DNA from 4 places in the Streptomyces sp. NBC_01429 genome. Region 2 is predicted to be linked to each of the others. Evidence: riboswitches for the same ligand, from Rfam matches in the RefSeq annotation. Region 2 holds a riboswitch; each other region holds the start of a gene.

Region 1 (4,509 bases), 3.3 Mb from region 2:
CCCACAGGGTGCGGAACCGCTGGCTGGACAGGGCGAGTTCGCCGACGAGTTCGACGAACCGGGGGTTGTCGGTGTCGTCCCCGATGGTGGTGCGCAGAGCTGCGACGAAGCCGGCGGCGGCTTCTGCCCAGTCCTGGTGGAAGGCATGTTCCTCGGGGTCGAGGAGGAGGGAACGGAGCCGGTTCTGGCCGGGCCGCAGGCGCGGAGAGAGCGCGAGGGCCATGGGGTTGGAGGCCAGGACGTCGAAGGCGCGGCCTTCGACGAACGCGGGGATCCGGAGCTGGGCGAGGAGCTGGTGCACCCGTGCCGGTACGTGCTCGGGCCGCTTGCGGCGCGGCGCTCTGGGGCGCGCTCCCGCGAGGCCGAGCAGATACGTCCGCTCGACGTCGTCCAGCCGCAGGACGCGCGCGAGTGACGCGAGCACCTGGGGCGAGGGGTTCTTGTCGCGGCCACGCTCCAGGCGCAGGTAGTAATCGGCGCTGATTCCGGCGAGCAGGGCGACTTCCTCACGGCGCAGGCCGGGTACGCGGCGGTTGCCGCCGGGCGGGAGCCCTGCCTGCGCCGGGGAGACCAGCTCACGCCGGGCGCGGAGGTAGTCGCCGAGCCGGTTGCCGGATTCCGGATCCTTCATACCGACCACCGTAAGGCGGTGCGCGTGTCCCAGAGGGGGCCCTGGCAGGACCAGGGAAGACGGGGGCTCTGCCGCACCCGGCGGATTCCGTCAAGACTTGTGGCATCACTGCTTGAGAAGACAGAGAGCATCGCCGACGCCGTACGGCGTGCGTGGCGCCGCCGGCCTGACCGCCGCGGGCGCTTCCGCACCGCGGTGCTCCGAACCGCGGTGCTCCGAACCGAAGGGAAGACCTCATGGATCTCTCCGACCGTGCCGTTCTCGTCGTCGGCGGAACCTCGGGCATCGGCCGGGAACTGGCCCGGCGGTTCGCCGCGGCGGGCAGCACCGTGGCTGTCGGCGGTCGCGGCGCCGAGGCGCTCTCCGCACTCTCCGACGAGGGCTTCGGCACCTTCGCCGTGGACGTCACCGACGGTGCCTCCGTCGCACGCGCCCGTGACGCCGTACTCGCCGCGTACCCCGAGCTGGACACCGTGGTGACCATGTCGGGCGTCATGCTCCTGGAGGACCTGCGCGACCCGGCGCACTTCGAGGCGGCGCGTACGACGATCGACACCAACCTGGTCGGCACCATCCGCGTCATCGACGCCTTCACCCCGCACCTGCTCGAACGTGGCGCCGGCACCTTCGTCACCGTCACCTCCGGCATCGCCTTCCTGCCGTTCGCGCCCATGCCCACCTACGCCGCTTCAAAGGCCGGTGTGCACGCCTACTCCGAGGCACTGCGCGCGCAACTCGACGGCACCGGTGTCAGCGTCGTCGAGCTGGTCCCGCCGGCCGTCGCCGTGGCAGGACAGGAGAAGGCGAACCCGCGCGCGCTGCCAGTCGACGTTTTCGCCACCGAGGTCATGGGGCTGCTCGCGAGGAACCCCACCCCTGACGAGATCCTGGTCGAGGGCGTCCTCATGCACCGCTGGGCCGAGCGCGACGGCACCTACGACGACCTCGTCGCACAGCGCTCCCAGGCGCTGGACATGCTCCTCCCGGGCCGCAAGGGCTGACACTCCCTCATCCCGCAGGGAGTCGGCACGCTGTGTGATCGGCGCGTGCCCCTCCGCATAACAGGTGACACACCGTCAGAAACGCGCAGGCCCCGGATGACCGGTCAACTCGCCCGCTTGCGCGTTCTTGTGTCCCGGTGTGTCCGATGCGAAGTTGTTAACGATCATCGGGAACAGCTTGGAATAACGCCCTGGTCTCTATTAACGTTCGATAACGCAGCGCGGTTGTCCCAGCCGTCGCCAGAGATGGCACCGTGCGCACGCGCCGAATCCCGCAAGGGAACCGGGGAACCACCAATTGGGGTGAATCGGGAGCTTTCGCTGCCTTGCGCGGGCAGCGTGAACACCCGTAGGAGACCTTCCTGCTCCGAACCCGTCAGCTAACCCGGTAGGCGAGAAGGAAGGAAAGGAGCGCGCCCCAGTGGCGTCCAACAAGCCTGCCCTCGATGGGCCCGTAGCAACCGTCGCACCCGAGAACCACTCCTTCGGCCATGGCCGAGGTGAAGGCGGCGAGGCGGAGAGGGCCTGGGGGGAGTGGAATCCCACCGAGGAGACCGTCCGCCCCGTCCGCGGCAGGCACCGCGTCGCCAAGCAGCGCGGGCTCGCCCGCAGCTCCACGGTCCTCGGCGTGGGTGTCATCGCCGCCGTCGGCGCCGGAGGCATCGCCACGGCCCAGGACAAGCCCGCCGTCTCCATATCCCTGCCCGATGTCATCGCGGACAATCTTCCGGACGCCAAGTCCCTTCCGGGGATGGGCTCTTCCTCCACCGCCGAGAAGGACACCGCGTCGCAGGTCCTGGCGCAGGCCCCCCTCACCTCCGCCGGCCTGACGGTCGCGGACACCGAACAGGGCGCCACCGACGCCGGCGAGGCGCTCCGCGCCCGCATCCTCCAGCAGGCCGAGCAGCAGCAGGCCGAGGCCGACGCCACCCAGAAGGCCGCCACTGAGGCCGCCGCCGTGGTGGAGGCCGCCTCGCAGGCCAAGAAGCAGCAGACCGCGGCCGAGAAGGAGATCGCGGAGGCGAAGGCGAAGGCCGAGAAGGAGGCCAAGGCGAAGGCCGAGGCGGAACGCCTCGCCAAGCTGGCCGCCAGCTACGCCCTCCCCACCTCCTCGTACACGATCACCTCCACCTTCGGCCAGGCCGGTTCGCTCTGGTCCTCCGGCCAGCACACCGGCCTGGACTTCGCGGCCCCCACGGGCACGCCGGTCAAGGCCGTGCACAGCGGCACGGTCAAGTCGGCGGGCTGGTCGGGCTCGTACGGCTACCGCACCGTCCTGGAGCTGGATGACGGTACGGAGATCTGGTACGCCCACCAGTCCTCGATGACCGTCACGGCGGGCCAGAAGGTCTCCACCGGCGAGGTCATCGGCCGGGTCGGCGCCACGGGCAACGTGACCGGCCCCCACCTGCACCTTGAGGTCCACACGGCCGGTGGCGCGGGCATCGACCCGATGTCCTGGCTGAACGGCAAGGGCATCAACCCCTGACGGCTCCAGCCTCTGTTCCTGTTCCTGCCCCTGCTTCTGGTCCTGCTTCTGGTCCTGTTTCCGTCGCGGGGCGCAGCATGGCCGTACGGAGTTCGGCCACGCGGGCGCGGACGTGCTCGGGTGGCACAACTCCCGGCGGGGCGAACGGTTTTGTGTCTGCCGGGACGCCCCGGCAGACACGGCACAGGCCGTCCGGCAGCTGTCGGGGTTCGGCGGGGACGCCGCAGTCGGTGCACTCCATGATCCGGCGCGGGCGCGGCCGTTCCGCCGGGGCCGGTGGGAGCTTGGCGAGGAGCCGCGCCCGTACGAACCCGTAGGGCGCGGCCACCACGGGCGGTAATCCGGCGGTGAGCGCCTGGACGAGTTGGGCCTGCCCGGCGCCCCGTTCGAACCAGAGCCCGGCGTGCTCCTCCAGCGCCCGGCATTCCGGTTCGGAGAGGGTGAGCCGGGGGTCGATCCGGCCGAGCCGGGCGAGGACGTCGTACGCGGCGGTACGGGCCAGGAGGGAAGGCGGTTCCGGTTCTTCGGGCTCTTCCGGTTCTTCGGGCCGCACGGGGTCGGTGCGGTCGGCGGCGGGGTCGGTGAGAGCGTCGGCGGGGGTGTCGGCGGGGCTGTCCGAGCCCGAAGTGAACGCCTCCCACCAGGAGTTGTCGCGGGCCGCCCGCGACCAGAACGTACGCCAGACCCACCGCTGCTGCCCGTTCGCGCCGATGACCGCTTCGCGGTGCCGCCGCAGATGTCCGGCGCGGGACAGGTCGTTGAGCGCGGTCCGCAGGGCGCACTGGCCGTAGTCGGCGAGCTGCTTGGCGAGTGTCTTGACGGAGATGTCGGCGCCCTCGGGCAGCCGGTCGATGTACCCGGCGATGGCCGCTTCCCGCCTGGGCAGCTGTGCGAAGTCGTCAGCCCTGCGGGGGGATTGGGCGGGCGCGAGCCGTTTTCCGTAACCCGGACGGGCGTGGGGATGGTCGGTCGGGAGCGGGGCAGGGCTAAGCTGCGTGGACGCCATGGGGATCGCCTCTTTCGATCTTGATTGGTGAGGCCCCTGCCTGGTGTTCTGAGCACCTGCGGGGGCCGCATTACGTTTCGTTGCGGCGCACGCTACAGGCTCGGGCAGCGTGTGGCGAACCGGTCACCGAAAGTCATATTGGCTGGCCGGAGGGCGTGGCCGAGGCCCCGCAGTGGCGCTGGCGGGGGTGCTCGCGGGGGTGCCCGTGGGGGTGCTCGTGGGGGTGCTCGTGAGGAGGGTGGGAGGGTGGGTTGAACCTCACCACCCAATCCGTCAAAAAGCGGCTCGGGTCCCGAATCCCGAAGCTCACGGGACGATCATGCGCCCGGTATAGGGTGATATGTGTGCGCGAGGGGCGGCGCCTCCGGGCGGCGTCGAGCCT
Region 2 (4,509 bases):
CTATCTGCTCTTCACCCTGGGAGCCAAGGGGTAGCGGGCCGGGGCGCCGTCAGCCGTTGCCGCCGCCTTCTTCGAGGAGCCGGTCGCGCAGCCGCTCGCGCGTCTCGGGGGCGAGCCCGAGCCCCTCGGTCAGATAGCGCTCGGTGGTTCCCCAGGTCTTCTCGATGCTCTCGAACGCGGCGGCGAGGTACTCGGCGCGGGCGTCGAAGAGCGGACCGAGCAGCTCCATCACCTCCGGGGAGGTCCCGGCCGGGGAGCTGTCGCTGCGGCGCACCCGGTAGCGGCGGTGCGGATCGTTGGACATCAGGTAGTCGGCCTCGATCGCGTCGGGCTCGACCCCGACCGCCAGCAGGGTCACCGCGATGGAGAGCCCGGCGCGGTCCTTGCCCGCAGCGCAGTGCATGAGCGCGGGGACGGCTTCCTCGGCGAGCGCGTGCAGCACCCGGCTGTGCTCGGCGGTGCGCTCCGTGATGATCGTCCGGTACGAGCCGATCATCCGGGCCGCGGCTTTCCCCTCGGCGAGCAGCGAGCGCAACTGGTCGAGATCGCCGTCCCGGACCATCCGCCAGAACTCCGCGCCGTCGGCCGGGTCGGAGAGCGGGATGTTCACGTGGCGCACACCGGGCAGCTCGACATCCGAGCCGTCCAGCCTCAGATCGGCGGAGTTGCGGAAGTCGAACACCGTGTGCAGCCCGAGGCCGGCGAGGTACGCCGCGTCGGCGGCGGTGGCGTGGGCGAGGTGGCCGCTGCGGAAGAGGACGCCGCCGCGCACCCGCCTGCCGTCCGTGGTCGGCAGGCCGCCCACGTCGCGGAAGTTGCGCACAGCGGACAGCTGGGGTTCTGCCGACGGGACTTGCGGAAGCTGCTGCGTCACGGCGTGCTCCTCCGTGTCTGCCGCCGGCGCGGCTCGCCGACGAAGTCGACTCCTGACCCTACGACATCCGTTCGGGAGTGATCGGAGGTATCGGGTCCGGCGGGACAGGATTCAGATGCCCACCAATCGGACATCGCACGAGGTCGAATATCGCCCTAATAGGGATCTATCCGTATTGCGATGTTATGTATAACCTGCCCTGTTAGCAGGGGAGATGAGAGGTCGCGGGTGAGCAGGATCATATCCGTGACGTTGCGTGGTGACGGTGGGAAGGGGGAGCGCCACCTCGTAAGGGAACCGAAGATCCGTAGTCCACGCAGGGTGACGGGTGGTGCTCGGTGATATTCGAGTGACGGGCCGTGGCTCAAAACAGCCGCTTGTTCCGGCCGTCCGACTCGCTTACGTTCACCCTCAATCCGGACGGAACGCCGAATCCTGCCGCCGACCGGACCACACATCCACCCATCCACGTGTGGCAGGAGCGGGGGACCCAGGTAGTACGCCGATCCGGACACTCCGGAGCGGCTAGGGGTGAAGTCGCGCACCACGCGCGACCGGGCAGCTCCAGCCCGAACCCGACAGCTCACCTCGTAGGCGCCGGAGAGGAACGCACCATGCCCGCCAAGGGTAAGCACCGCCGCCCCAAGGCCAATCCGTTCTCGCGCGGATTCATCGTCGCCGGTACGGGGAGCGCCGCCATCGCGCTGCCGCTCATCGGCGCCACCGGTGCGCACGCGGCCCAGCAGGGCGCCGCACCCGCCGCCGCGCCGCAGGCGGCCCCCGCCACGACGCACACCGCGCCGAGCCTGCCGCTCGCCGCGCAGCAGTCCGCCGTGACCCGGACGACCGCGACGCAGACCGCCGCGCAGGCGACCGCGACGACGAAGAAGACCAAGGTCTACTCCGTGGTCTCCGGCGACTATCTGTCCAAGATCGCGGCGGAGCAGCGGGTACGGGGCGGCTGGCAGCAGCTGTACGAGGACAACCGCCAGGCCATAGGCGGCGACCCCGGGCTGATCCACCCCGGTCTGAAGCTGAGCATCGGCGCGCGGGCGGCCTCGGCGCCGTCCACCACGTCGAGCGGCGCGGCCGAGGCGCCGGCGAAGTCCTCCGGCACCGGCTCCACGGCGCCCAAGTCCTCGGCGCCGAAGTCCACCGCGCCCAAGTCGTCCGGCACCGGCTCCAGCGCTTCCGCGGGCACGTCCACCGGCACCTCCGCCTCCAACACGGCCACGCAGACCACCGGGGCCGGCTTCACCAAGCCCGTCGACGCGTCGATCGGCACCTCCTACCGCGCGGCGGGCGGCAGCTGGTCCAGCGGCTACCACACGGGCGTGGACTTCATCGCCTCGTCGGGCTCCACGGTCAAGGCGATCGGCGCGGGCACCGTCGTGTCGGCCGGATGGGGCGGCTCGTACGGCAACCAGGTCGTCATCCGGCACAGCGACGGCAAGTACTCGCAGTACGCCCACCTGTCGGCCCTGTCCGTCTCCGTCGGCCAGAGCCTCTCCGCCGGGCAGCAGATCGGCCTCTCCGGCGCTACCGGCAACGTCACGGGACCGCACCTGCACTTCGAGGTCCGCACCGGCCCCGACTACGGCTCGGACATCGACCCGATCGCCTACCTCCGCTCGCAGGGCGTCACCGTCTGACCCGTCCGTCCCGACGGCATCCGCCACCCGGCCCGTCACGGCCGTCGCCCGGTACCTCGTACCGGGCGGCGGCCGTTTCCGGCTATTCCCGGTTGGGGGAAACTTGACCGATGGTGTTTCTCACCCCTGGTCAACCCCTCCTTACGGTCGCGTAGGTCACATCCCCGGGTGAAGGATGTCTCGCTGTGGCAAACGATTCGAGAACAAGAAGAAATGATGTGTTCGGGTCGTACGCGGCGATCGGCGACAGTTTCACGGAAGGCGTCGGCGACCCGGGACCCGACGGTCTGTTCGTCGGCTGGGCGGACCGGCTCGCGGTCCTCCTCGCCGACCAACTCCCGCACACCGGTACGACGGTGGACACCGCGCACGGGGACTTCCGCTACGCCAACCTCGCCGTACGCGGCCGACTCCTCGACCAGGTCGTCGAGGAGCAGATTCCCCGGGCGAGGGCTCTCGCCCCGGACCTGGTGACCTTCTGCGCGGGCGGCAACGACATCATCCGTCCCGGCACCGACCCCGACGAGGTGGCCGAACGCTTCGAGCGGGCCGTCGCCGACCTCACCGAAGCCGTCGGCACCGTCGTGCTGGCCACCGGCTTCGACACCCGTGGCGTCCCCGTACTGCGCCATCTGCGCGGCAAGATCGCCACGTTCAACCTCCACACCCGGTCCATCGCCGACCGTTACGGCTGCTCCGTGCTGGACCTCTGGTCCCTCAAGTCGGTCCAGGACAGGCGGGCCTGGGACGGCGACCGGCTGCATCTGTCGCCCGAGGGGCACACCCGGGTCGCGCTGCGCGCCGCCCAGGTGCTCGGGGTCGACGTCCCCGCTGACCCGGACCAGGCATGGCCCCCGCTGCCCCCGCGCGGCACCCTGGAGGAGCGGCGCGACGACATCCACTGGGCGCGCGAGTATCTGGTCCCCTGGATCGGACGCAGGCTGCGCGGCGAGTCCTCCGGCGACCACGTGGAGGCGAAACGGCCCGATCTTCTGCCCCTCGAACACTGAGGCGACGGGAGCCCGGTGGCCCCCGTCACGTCGAGCCGGTCGGGGACAGGGATATGGCGGGAGTGGGGGCGGGGGCGGGGACGCGCTCCAGCACTCCGCCGGCGAAGACGTCGTACAGCGGCAGCGTCTCCAGGTGCACATAGCCGATGTGGCAGTCGCACACCGCCAGCGGGCACTCCCGCGGCGCCAGCGCCCGCCGGTACGAGCCGTCGTACAGATTGCCCAGCTCGGCGGGGACGAAGTGGCAGCGCCGCACCGTGCCCGCGCCGTCCACCGAGATCACCGACTCGCCCGTCCGGCAGGGCAGACCGGCCGAGCGGTGCGGATGGCGGCTGTACGGGAAGAGCGGATCGAGGTCCGTCCAGCGGGCGGCCTCCTCGTCCGTGTACGTGTGCCCCTCGGCCGCGTTGATCCAGAGATAGACGTGCGCGGGCAGCTCGGCGCGCAGCCTGCGGGCGGGCTCCAGATGCTCGTCGAGGCCGACGACCCCCACGCTGAACCGGATGCCCAGACGCGCCAGTTCACGGGCCTTCGTGAGGAACCGGTCGTACGGCGTCTGCCCCGGGTGGTACGTGCACCACAGCGCGAGCTTCTCGGGGTCGGCGTCCGCCAGCCAGTCGGTGCGGCAGCTCAGATTCGTCTGGATCGCCACCCGGCGCAGGTGCGGCAGGTGCGACAACTCGGTGAGCGTCCGCCGGTACCAGGACCGGACCAGGCCCTCGCCCCAGGGGGTGAACAGCACCGACAGCCGGTCGTCGGTGGGCCGTGAGGCCCAGGCGGCGAACCGCTCCAGGGCGGCCCGGTCGGCGCGCAGCTGACCGGGGCTGTCGCGCCGCTTCGCGAACGGGCAGTAGGGGCAGTCGTAGTCGCAGGAGGCGAGCGGGCCGCGGTAGAGGATCGTCAGGTCCACAGGGATCTCACTTCGGCAGATACGCGGCCATCGCGGCCCGCACGGCGGGGGAGAAGAGGGCCG
Region 3 (4,509 bases), 790 kb from region 2:
ATCGGCGCCGACCGGCACGACCGCGTCTGGGCCGCCCAGGTGCTGGGCACCTACTGCCTGGGCGGCACGCTCACCTCCCGGCTCGACCGGGTGCTGCGCGAGGAGAAGGGCTACACCTACGGTGTACGGGCCTACGGCCAGGTGATCCGCTCCTCGGCGCCCGACGCGCCGGGCGGGGCGACCGGCGCCGCGATGCTCGCCATCAGCGGTTCCGTCGACACCGCTTCGACGGGTCCCGCGCTGGAGGACCTCTGGAAGGTGCTGCGCACGCTCGCGGCCGAGGGGCTCACCGACGCCGAGCGCGATGTCGCCGTGCAGAACCTGGTGGGGGTGGCCCCGCTCAAGTACGAGACGGCCGCCTCCGTCGCCGCCACGCTCGCCGACCAGGTCGAGCAGTTCCTCCCGGACGACTTCCAGGCCCAGCTGTACGCGCGGCTGGCGACCACCGGCACCGTCGAGGCGACGGCCGCGGTCGTCAACGCCTTCCCGGTGGACCGGCTCGTCACCGTGCTGGTCGGGGACGCCGCGCAGATCAAGGAGCCTGTCGAGGCTCTCGGCATCGGCGAAGTGACGGTTGTCACCGGCTGATCCGGCCCTTTTCGGGAACCCCGGCGACCTCGGTCGCCGGGGTTCCCCCTTTTATGTCAACTTCCCGGACTATGTCCGCTTCCTCAGTGAAAGGCGCAGTCTGTTCTGTGGTGTATGCGACAAAACTGCCTATCTGTTTGGCGATTGAAAGATGAGCCGCTTAGCGTCGGTCCGGCTGTTCGCCCGTTGCGCCGCACCCGTGGCATCGGACAGCCATCGCCGAGTCCCCGTCAGGCGCGAGCCTGGGGAGCCGGGGACCCACTCGTGTCCCTGGGGTGAATCGGACCGCCTTCGCGGGGCTCTGCCCGCGTGGAGGGGCCCGTAGGAGACCTTCCTGCTCCGAACCCGTCAGCTGACCCGGTAGGCGAGAGGGAAGGAAAGGACCAGCCACTTCATGGCGTTCACCCGTGCCACCGGGAAGCACCGTGCCCGCAACGGTAGGAGCCGCAGGGGCGCGAGCGCCGCGGGCGCCGCGACACTCACCGCGACAGGGGTCATCGGAACCCTCGCCGCCTCCCCGGCGCTCGCCGCCGACGCGCGCGTCGAGGCCGCATCGCAGACCGGTCTGGCCCACGCCATCGCCCTCGGCGACTCCCTCCCCGGCGTGATCGACGACCAGGCGGACGCCCAGCGCCACGCCGCCGACCGGGTCGCCAGGATCAAGGCCGAGGCCGTCGCGAAGGCGGAGGCCAGGCGCATGGCGGACGCCCGCGCCAAGGAGATCCGCGCCGAGCGGCAGCGCGCGGCGCGCGCCGCGGAACGCGAGCGCCTCAACACCTTCCAGCTCCCCGTCGCGGGCTCGTACATCACCACCGGGTACCGCACCGGCGGCTCGCTGTGGTCCTCCGGCAGCCACTCGGGCGTCGACTTCCGCGCCGCCACGGGCACTTCGGTCGTCGCCGTCGGCGCGGCCACCGTGGTCGAGGCCGGCTGGGGCGGCTCGTACGGCAACAACATCGTGCTGCGGATGAGCGACGGCACCTACACCCAGTACGGCCACCTCTCGTCCATCGCCGTCTCCGTCGGACAGAGCGTCGCCGCCGGACAGCGGATCGGGCTCTCGGGCGCCACCGGCAACGCCACCGGACCGCATCTGCACTTCGAGGCGAGGACCGGCCAGGAGTACGGCACCGACATGGACCCCGCCGCGTATCTGCGGGCGCACGGCGTCACCGTCTGACGACGCGCGCCGGGCCCCGCCCGGCCGCACCGTCCCGATCCGCCTCCGTTGGCCAAAAGATATCCATGGATTTCGGGCACCCTTCGGAAATTCGCGTTGATTGCAATAGAGTCACGGAACAGGCGTCAATCGGCTGCGTTTCGCGCGGATTAAGGCGGAGGTTCGGACATGCGCATTCCCGCGCACTCGGTATGCACGGCCATTCGCGACGACATCGTCTCCGGCCTGTTCGAGCGGGGCGGCAGACTCACCGAGGAACACCTGGCGCGGCGCTACGGCGTCTCCCGCGTCCCGGTGCGTGAGGCCCTTCGCACGCTGGAGTCGGAGGGCTTCGTGACCACCCGCCGCCATGTCGGCGCGTGTGTGGCCGAGCCCACGGAGCAGGAGGCGGCGGACCTCCTGGAGGTGCGGCTGCTGCTGGAGCCGCTCGGCGCCGCACGGGCCGCCCAGCGCCGTACGGAGGCCCACCTCAAGGTCCTGCGCGGCCTGGTCAGACTGGGGCAGGAGCGGGCCAGGCGCGGCCAGGGCGAGGACCTGCGCTCCCTCGGTGCCTGGTTCCACGAGACGCTCGCCCAGGCATCCGGCAGCCCGGCGCTCACCGCGCTGCTCACCCAGCTGCGGCACAAGATCGCCTGGATGTACCTGGTCGAGCAGCCCGCCCACCCCGTGGAGTCCTGGGCCGAGCACGGCGCGATCGTGGACGCGGTGGCGCGCGGCGACGCCGAGCGGGCGCGGGCCCTCACGGCGCTGCACGCCGAGCGGACCACCGCGGCGCACCGGCTGCGCCGTCCGGAGCGCGGCCGGGAAAAGGTGAGGGCTTCGCAACATGCCGTAAACATCGCGAGCGCTCCGCATTAACAATCACGCCGTATACAAAGACATGAATTGGGCGGGGGATCTTTCTTTGCTGCCCGCGTGAATAAAAGGGAGCCGTGGTCCACTGAATTCCGTGGACCACGGCTCGGTCACGCTGTCACGCTGTTATGAAACGTCCCGCCGTTACGAGATGAGCCGCAGCAGCAGGTTGGGCGAGCCCGTACCGACGCTGGAGAGCGCGCCGGAGGTGGCCCCGCCGGTCAGGGCGCTGAGCACCGCGGCCGGGGTGGCGCTGGTGTGGCCCGCCAGGTAGACCGCTGCCGCGCCCGCCACGTGCGGGGTGGCCATGGAGGTGCCGGAGAGCGTGGCGGTGGCCGTGTCGCTGGTGTTGTAGCCCGCGACGATGGACGAGCCGGGCGCGAAGATGTTCACGGCCGAGCCGTAGTTGGAGTAGCTGGCCTTGGCGTCCGTGCTGGTGGTGGCGCCCACGGTGATGGCGGTGGCGACCCGGGCCGGGGAGTACGAGGACGCCAGGGCGCCGTCGTTGCCCGCCGCGACCGCGTAGGTCACACCGGAGGCGATGGAGTTGGAGACCGCCGTGTCGAGCGTGGTGCTGGCGCCGCCGCCGAGGGACAGGTTGGCGACGGCCGGCTTGACGGCGTTGTTGGTGACCCAGTTGATGCCCGCGATCACCCCGGCGGTGGTGCCCGAACCGCTGCTGTCGAGCACCTTGACCGCCACGACCTTGGCCGACTTGGCCACGCCGTAGGTGGAGCCCGCGATCGTGGTGGCGACGTGGGTGCCGTGGCCCTGGTCGTCGTTGGCCGAGGTGGAGCCGGTGATCGCGTTGTAGCCGTACGAGGCCCGGCCGCTGATCTGCGTGTGCGTGATGCGGACGCCGGTGTCGATGACGTACGCGGTCACCCCGGAGCCCGCCGTGTCCGGGTAGGTGTACGTGCCGTTCAGCGGCAGGGCGGCCTGGTCGATCCGGTCCAGGCCCCAGGGGGCGCTGGTCTGGGTGGCGTCGACCTGGACCTTCTGGTCCTGCTCGACGAGCGCGACGGCCGGGTCGGCGGCGAGACGCTTGGCCTGCGTCTCGCTGAGCTTCGCCGCGTAGCCGTTGAGCGCGCCGTCGAACGTGCGGGCGACCTTGCCGCCGTACTCGGAGACGAGACCCTTGCCCGTCGCCGAGGCCGCGGAGAAGCCGGCCGCTTCCTTGAGCGTGACGATGTAGCTGCCCTCGACCGCGGTGGGGGACCCGGCGTGGAGGATCTTGCCTTCGGCGGGTGCGGCGTGGGCGGGGAGCGCCGCGCCGGTGCCGAGCAGGGCGACAGCGGCTGCCGCGGCGATCGCGGTCGCGAATCTGCGCCGGCTGGAGAGGCTGTTGTCACGTATCACTGTCATCGCGAGGGGTTCCTCCTCGGTGAATTGGCGCGCGGCAAGGTGGGGTGCGCGCCGATGGGGGAAGTGCACGTGTTCGCAGATGTAAACCGGAGGTGAATTTTCCACCTACCGGCGGGTTAAAGATTGCAGCAACTACCCGTGTAGAACAAGAGAGTTGGCGTCTTGTCATATCCCTGTCATGAAGAAGAAATGGATCCTGCGCATATCAGCGCCGGCAGGGCGCGCGGAGGCCCGGAGGAATCGCCGTCACAGGGGCGAAGCGGGCGTCAGGTCGGGCGGAGGCCGCGCGTCGGGCGGAGGCCGCACGAACGACACCGCTCCCGTACTCGCCCGGACAGGGCGGATACGGGAGCGGTGGTGGTGGGCGGGTTGGGACCCCGGAGGTCTCAGACCGTCTCGGGCAGCTCGTCGAGCCCCTCGGCGACCAGCTTCGCCAGCCGGTCGAGAGCCGCCTCGGCGCCCTCGGCCTCGGAGGTGAGCACGATCTCCTCGCCGCCCTGCGCGCCCAGACCGAGCACCGC
Region 4 (4,509 bases), 2.0 Mb from region 2:
GTACTGCCGCATCGGATACGCGAGCGCCACCACGAGCGTGCAGACCACGAGGGCGAGGAAGGCCGCGCGTCCGGTGAGCCGGGAACGGCGGTCCTGCCTGCGGTTCTGCGAGCGGTAGACACGGGCGGCGGTCTGCTCACCGAGCAGCCGCAGCCTGGTAGCGGTGGAGAACCGGTCCCGGTTCCCGGCCATCGCTCGCCTCCCCTGTTACGTGCGTACGTCCCCGGACACGGTACGGGACCGCGGCCGGGGACGTACGGACGACGGGCGGTGGGCCGTCGCCCTCGTACGGGTCGTTCCTGTGACTACTGGTCGGAACGCGTCCACTACCAGTCGTTCGCGGAGCGCATCCTCTTAATCGTTCGCGGAGCGCATCCTCTTAATCGTTCGCAGAGCGAAACCTCGGGAACGCGCTGCGGCCCGCGTACACCGCCGCGTCGTCGAGGATCTCCTCGATGCGCAGCAGCTGGTTGTACTTGGCGACGCGGTCCGAGCGGGCCGGGGCGCCGGTCTTGATCTGACCGCAGTTCACGGCGACGGCGAGGTCGGCGATGGTGACGTCCTCGGTCTCGCCCGAGCGGTGGGACATCATGCACTTGAAGCCGTTGCGCTGGGCCAGCTCGACGGCGTCCAGGGTCTCGGTCAGCGAGCCGATCTGGTTGACCTTGACGAGCAGGGCGTTGGCGGAGCCCTCCTCGATGCCGCGCGCGAGGCGCTCCGGGTTGGTGACGAAGAGGTCGTCGCCGACGATCTGGACCTTGGAGCCCAGCTTGTCGGTGATGACCTTCCAGCCGGCCCAGTCGTCCTCGAAGAGCGGGTCCTCGATGGAGACGAGCGGGTAGGCGTCGACCAGCTCCTCGTAGTACTCGGTCATCTCGGCGGCCGAGCGCGACTTGCCCTCGAACTCGTAGACGCCGTCCTTGTAGAACTCGGACGCGGCGACGTCGAGCGCGAGCGCGATGTCGCGGCCGGGGACGTAACCGGCCTCGTTGATCGCTTCGAGGATGAGGTCGAGCGCGGCGCGGTTGGACTCCAGGTTCGGCGCGAAGCCGCCCTCGTCGCCGAGGCCGGTGGACAGGCCCTTCTGCTTCAGGACCTTCTTGAGGGTGTGGTAGACCTCGGCGCCCCAGCGCAGCGCCTCGGAGAAGGACTCCGCGCCGATCGGGGCGATCATGAACTCCTGGATGTCCACGTTGGAGTCGGCGTGCGAGCCGCCGTTCAGGATGTTCATCATCGGAACGGGCAGCAGGTGCGCGTTCGGGCCGCCGAGGTAGCGGAAGAGGGGGAGGTCCGAGGCTTCGGAGGCGGCGTGCGCGACGGCGAGCGAGACACCGAGGATGGCGTTCGCGCCGAGCGAGCCCTTGTTCTCGGTGGCGTCCAGGTCGATCATCGCCTGGTCGATCAGGCGCTGCTCGGTGGCGTCGTACCCGACCAGCTCCGGGCCGAGCTGCTCGATAACGGCGAGGACGGCCTTCTCGACGCCCTTGCCCAGGTAGCGGCTGGCGTCTCCGTCGCGGAGTTCGACGGCCTCGAACGCACCGGTGGAGGCACCGGAGGGGACAGCAGCACGACCGGTGCTGCCGTCGTCGAGGCCGACCTCGACCTCGACCGTGGGGTTGCCTCGGGAGTCGAGGATTTCCCGGGCTACGACGACGTCGATGGACGGCACGAGCATCTCCTTCTGGGATGTGACGCATGGGCGCAAGCTCTCAGTGGCCTTGCGCCATGAGCCTAACCGGCCCGGGATGATCGGTCGGCCCGAGCCCGCCCCCTATCGTCCCGTACTGACCGGTAACGCCGGAAAGCCGGGCCGTACGGCGCAGACCCCGGCCCGGCGCGTACGGGGGTGAACGCGCCGGGCCGGGGAGATCGGGGTGGTGTGCCCGGGCCGCGCGGGGCGGCCCGGGAGGAGGGTCAGCTCAGGTGGAGCTGCTGGCCCGGGTAGATGACGTCGGCGTCCTTGACGATGTCCTTGTTGAGGTCGAAGACCTTCTTCCAGCCGCCCTCGACCTTGTGGGCCGTGGCGATCTTGGAGAGGGTGTCGCCGGACTTGACCTTGTACTCGCCGTCACCCTTCTTGATCGTGACGGGACGGCTCTGGCTACGCGAGGCGGGCTGCGCCTCGGCGCGGCTCGACTGCGGCTGCGCCTGCTGCTGAGGAGCGGACTGCTGCTTCGGGGCGGTCTGCTGCTTCGGGGCGGACTGCTGCTTGGGGGCCGACTGCTGCTTCGGGGCGGCCTGCGTACCGGAGCCGCCGCTGTACGAGGCGCTCGACAGGTTCACGCCACAGCTCGGCCAGGCACCCTTGCCCTGGCCGGCCAGGACCTTCTCGGCGACGGCTATCTGCTGGGACTTGGACGCCTGGTCGGCGCGGGGGGCGTAGGCGGTGCCGCCGTACGCGGCCCAGGTGGAGCTGGTGAACTGGAGGCCGCCGTAGAAGCTGTTGCCGGTGTTGATGGCCCAGTTGCCGCCGGACTCGCACTGGGCGACCTGGTCCCACTCGGAGGCGGTGGCGGCGGAGGCGGAGGTGGCGCCGATCAGCGGGGCGGCGACGGCGGCACCGGTGATGCCGGCGAGTGTGGCGTAGCGGACCGCCTTGGACGGACGACGGTGCTTGGCCTTGCTGGAAAACAGCAGCATGGAGCATCTCCTCACCGACGCCTACGAGGTCAGCTGTCGGGTTCGGGCCAAGTGAGTTGCCCGGCCGCGTGCTCTCACACGCGGCTTCACCCCAAGCCGTGCCCGGACCGTCTCTCGACGGCCGGGACCGGCGCGAACCTTTGGGTCCCCCGCTCCTGCCTTCGGCGCTTGACGCGACGACTACTCCCCCCGACCGGCGGCAGGATTCGGCGTTCCGGTCGACGGGGCCCGCGGTGCGAGCGGTTCAGACCGTAATCACAGGCCCACCGGTTGTTCAAAGAAGGACATCCGGGAGGAATCGCCCTTCCGGCCCCGGGGGGCCACCCCGTTTCCGCAGGTGGGAGCCGATCGGATCAACCGGCGGGCCAAAAGACCGCAGTTGCGGCAAAGAGACCCTTGTCTCATTTGCGCAGAAGCGGACATAAGGCAGCTAACTGCCCCTCGATCGAGGCCCTTTTGGCCGCGCGGCCACGCCTCTGGCCAGGGCGGAGCGGGGCGCCGTCGGCGTCAACGGCGCCCCGTTCACTCAGACCCAGCCGCCGGCGACCTTCTGGGTGCCGATCACGACGGAGAGGGATTCGCCGCCGACGACGACGGATTCACCCTGACCGGCTTCCTCACCACCCGTCACGCCGGTGAGGCTGCCGCCGGTACGGCCCGAGCCGCCGCCGCGCGAGGCGCGGTCGTCCGGCTCGCGCTCCGTACCCGAATCGGCCGACGCGCCGTCCTCGTTGGCGGCGGCGCCCCGGTGCTTGCCCTTGGAGGGCTCGGTGGTGCCGGAGCCGGAGGGGCTCGCGGAACCGGTGGCTCCGGGCGCGGGGGTGGAGGAGGACCCGGAGGTCGTGGGCTCGTCCGTCTGCGTGTCGCCCTGGTCGTCCGACGCCGAGGAGCCGGTGCCGGGGGAGGCCGAGGAGCCGCTGCCCGACTGGCCGGTGCCCTGGTCGCCCTTCCCGGAGCCGGTCACGCCCTCGACCACTCCGCCGACGACGCCCGCGATGCCCTTCGTGAGGCCGGAGACCGTGGCGCAGCTCGACCACGCCTTGGTGCCCTGCGCCTCCAGGACCTTCTCGGCTATCAGGATCTGCTGCGAGCGGCTCGCCAGATCGGGGCTGGCCGCGTACTCCGCACCACCGAAGCTGTCCCATGCCTCCTGGGTCAGCTGGAGCCCGCCGTAGGAGCCGTTGCCGAGGTTGGCGCTCCACTGGCCGCCGCTCTCGCACTCGGCGACGCGGTCCCACGTCGAGGCTTCCGCCGCGCCGGCGCCGCTGGCGGCGAGCAGGGGGATGGCGATCGCCGACCCGGTCACCCCCGCGGCAACGAGAAGGGCAGGGGCCTGGCGAGGCCGACGATGTTTCCCGGAGCGCATGCGGTTGCCTTCCGTCTGACTGTCAGTTCGACCCGGCGTGGAACTGCTGAGTCGTCGTGAACGTAGCGGTACTCGAACGCTTGTCACAAGTCGATGCAGCGGAGATCACGCAAAAGTCACAGTCTTGACGGACCGTCAGAGAATTGCCGTCGGATTGTCCTTTTCCGGGCCGCCGCGCTATCAGCCGGACAATGGCGTGAACTGCACCGGAAGTGTGCGCAATCCACGCATGATGAGCCCGCCGCGCCATCGCAAATCGGCAGGATCTTCCGCAAGCCGCACATCGGGAAGGCGCGTCAGCAGGGTCGCGAGCGCGGTCTGCCCCTCCACTCTCGCCAGCGGCGCGCCGAGGCAGTAGTGGATGCCGTGCCCGTACCCGAGGTGCTGATTGTCACGCCGGGCGAGGTCCAGGACATCGGGGTCGGCGAAGCGCTCCGGGTCCCGGTCGGCGGCGGCGAGCACCACCAGCACGGGGTCGCCCGCCTCGATCCGCTGCCCGCCCA

The links. A riboswitch is a leader RNA that binds a small molecule or an ion and turns the genes downstream of it on or off. The one in region 2 is predicted to bind cyclic di-AMP.
Region 1: linked by a shared signal. The riboswitch ahead of OG627_RS18670 (M23 family metallopeptidase) and the one ahead of OG627_RS04280 (M23 family metallopeptidase) in region 2 are both predicted to bind cyclic di-AMP.
Region 3: linked by a shared signal. The riboswitch ahead of OG627_RS07295 (M23 family metallopeptidase) and the one ahead of OG627_RS04280 (M23 family metallopeptidase) in region 2 are both predicted to bind cyclic di-AMP.
Region 4: linked by a shared signal. The riboswitch ahead of OG627_RS12820 (transglycosylase family protein) and the one ahead of OG627_RS04280 (M23 family metallopeptidase) in region 2 are both predicted to bind cyclic di-AMP.

The regions. Positions count from the first base shown of each region.
Region 1 covers NZ_CP109599.1:4,271,631-4,276,139, forward strand. The annotation lists gene OG627_RS18660 (helix-turn-helix transcriptional regulator) at 1-631, opposite strand, end outside; gene OG627_RS18665 (SDR family oxidoreductase) at 868-1,632, shown strand; cyclic di-AMP (ydaO/yuaA leader) riboswitch at 1,886-2,042, shown strand; gene OG627_RS18670 (M23 family metallopeptidase) at 2,054-3,121, shown strand; gene OG627_RS18675 (hypothetical protein) at 3,111-4,127, opposite strand.
Region 2 covers NZ_CP109599.1:988,948-993,456, reverse strand. The annotation lists gene OG627_RS04290 (DUF6126 family protein) at 1-34, shown strand, start outside; gene OG627_RS04285 (tyrosine-protein phosphatase) at 50-874, opposite strand; cyclic di-AMP (ydaO/yuaA leader) riboswitch at 1,324-1,486, shown strand; gene OG627_RS04280 (M23 family metallopeptidase) at 1,489-2,526, shown strand; gene OG627_RS04275 (SGNH/GDSL hydrolase family protein) at 2,712-3,536, shown strand; gene OG627_RS04270 (STM4011 family radical SAM protein) at 3,562-4,446, opposite strand; gene OG627_RS04265 (STM4012 family radical SAM protein) at 4,454-4,509, opposite strand, start outside.
Region 3 covers NZ_CP109599.1:1,775,384-1,779,892, reverse strand. The annotation lists gene OG627_RS07300 (M16 family metallopeptidase) at 1-588, shown strand, start outside; cyclic di-AMP (ydaO/yuaA leader) riboswitch at 796-970, shown strand; gene OG627_RS07295 (M23 family metallopeptidase) at 983-1,768, shown strand; gene OG627_RS07290 (GntR family transcriptional regulator) at 1,937-2,626, shown strand; gene OG627_RS07285 (S8 family peptidase) at 2,768-3,988, opposite strand; gene OG627_RS07280 (HPr family phosphocarrier protein) at 4,375-4,509, opposite strand, start outside.
Region 4 covers NZ_CP109599.1:3,024,389-3,028,897, forward strand. The annotation lists gene OG627_RS12810 (FtsB family cell division protein) at 1-192, opposite strand, end outside; gene eno (phosphopyruvate hydratase) at 380-1,675, opposite strand; gene OG627_RS12820 (transglycosylase family protein) at 1,915-2,637, opposite strand; cyclic di-AMP (ydaO/yuaA leader) riboswitch at 2,644-2,817, opposite strand; gene OG627_RS12825 (transglycosylase family protein) at 3,167-3,946, opposite strand; gene OG627_RS12830 (cytochrome P450 family protein) at 4,187-4,509, opposite strand, start outside.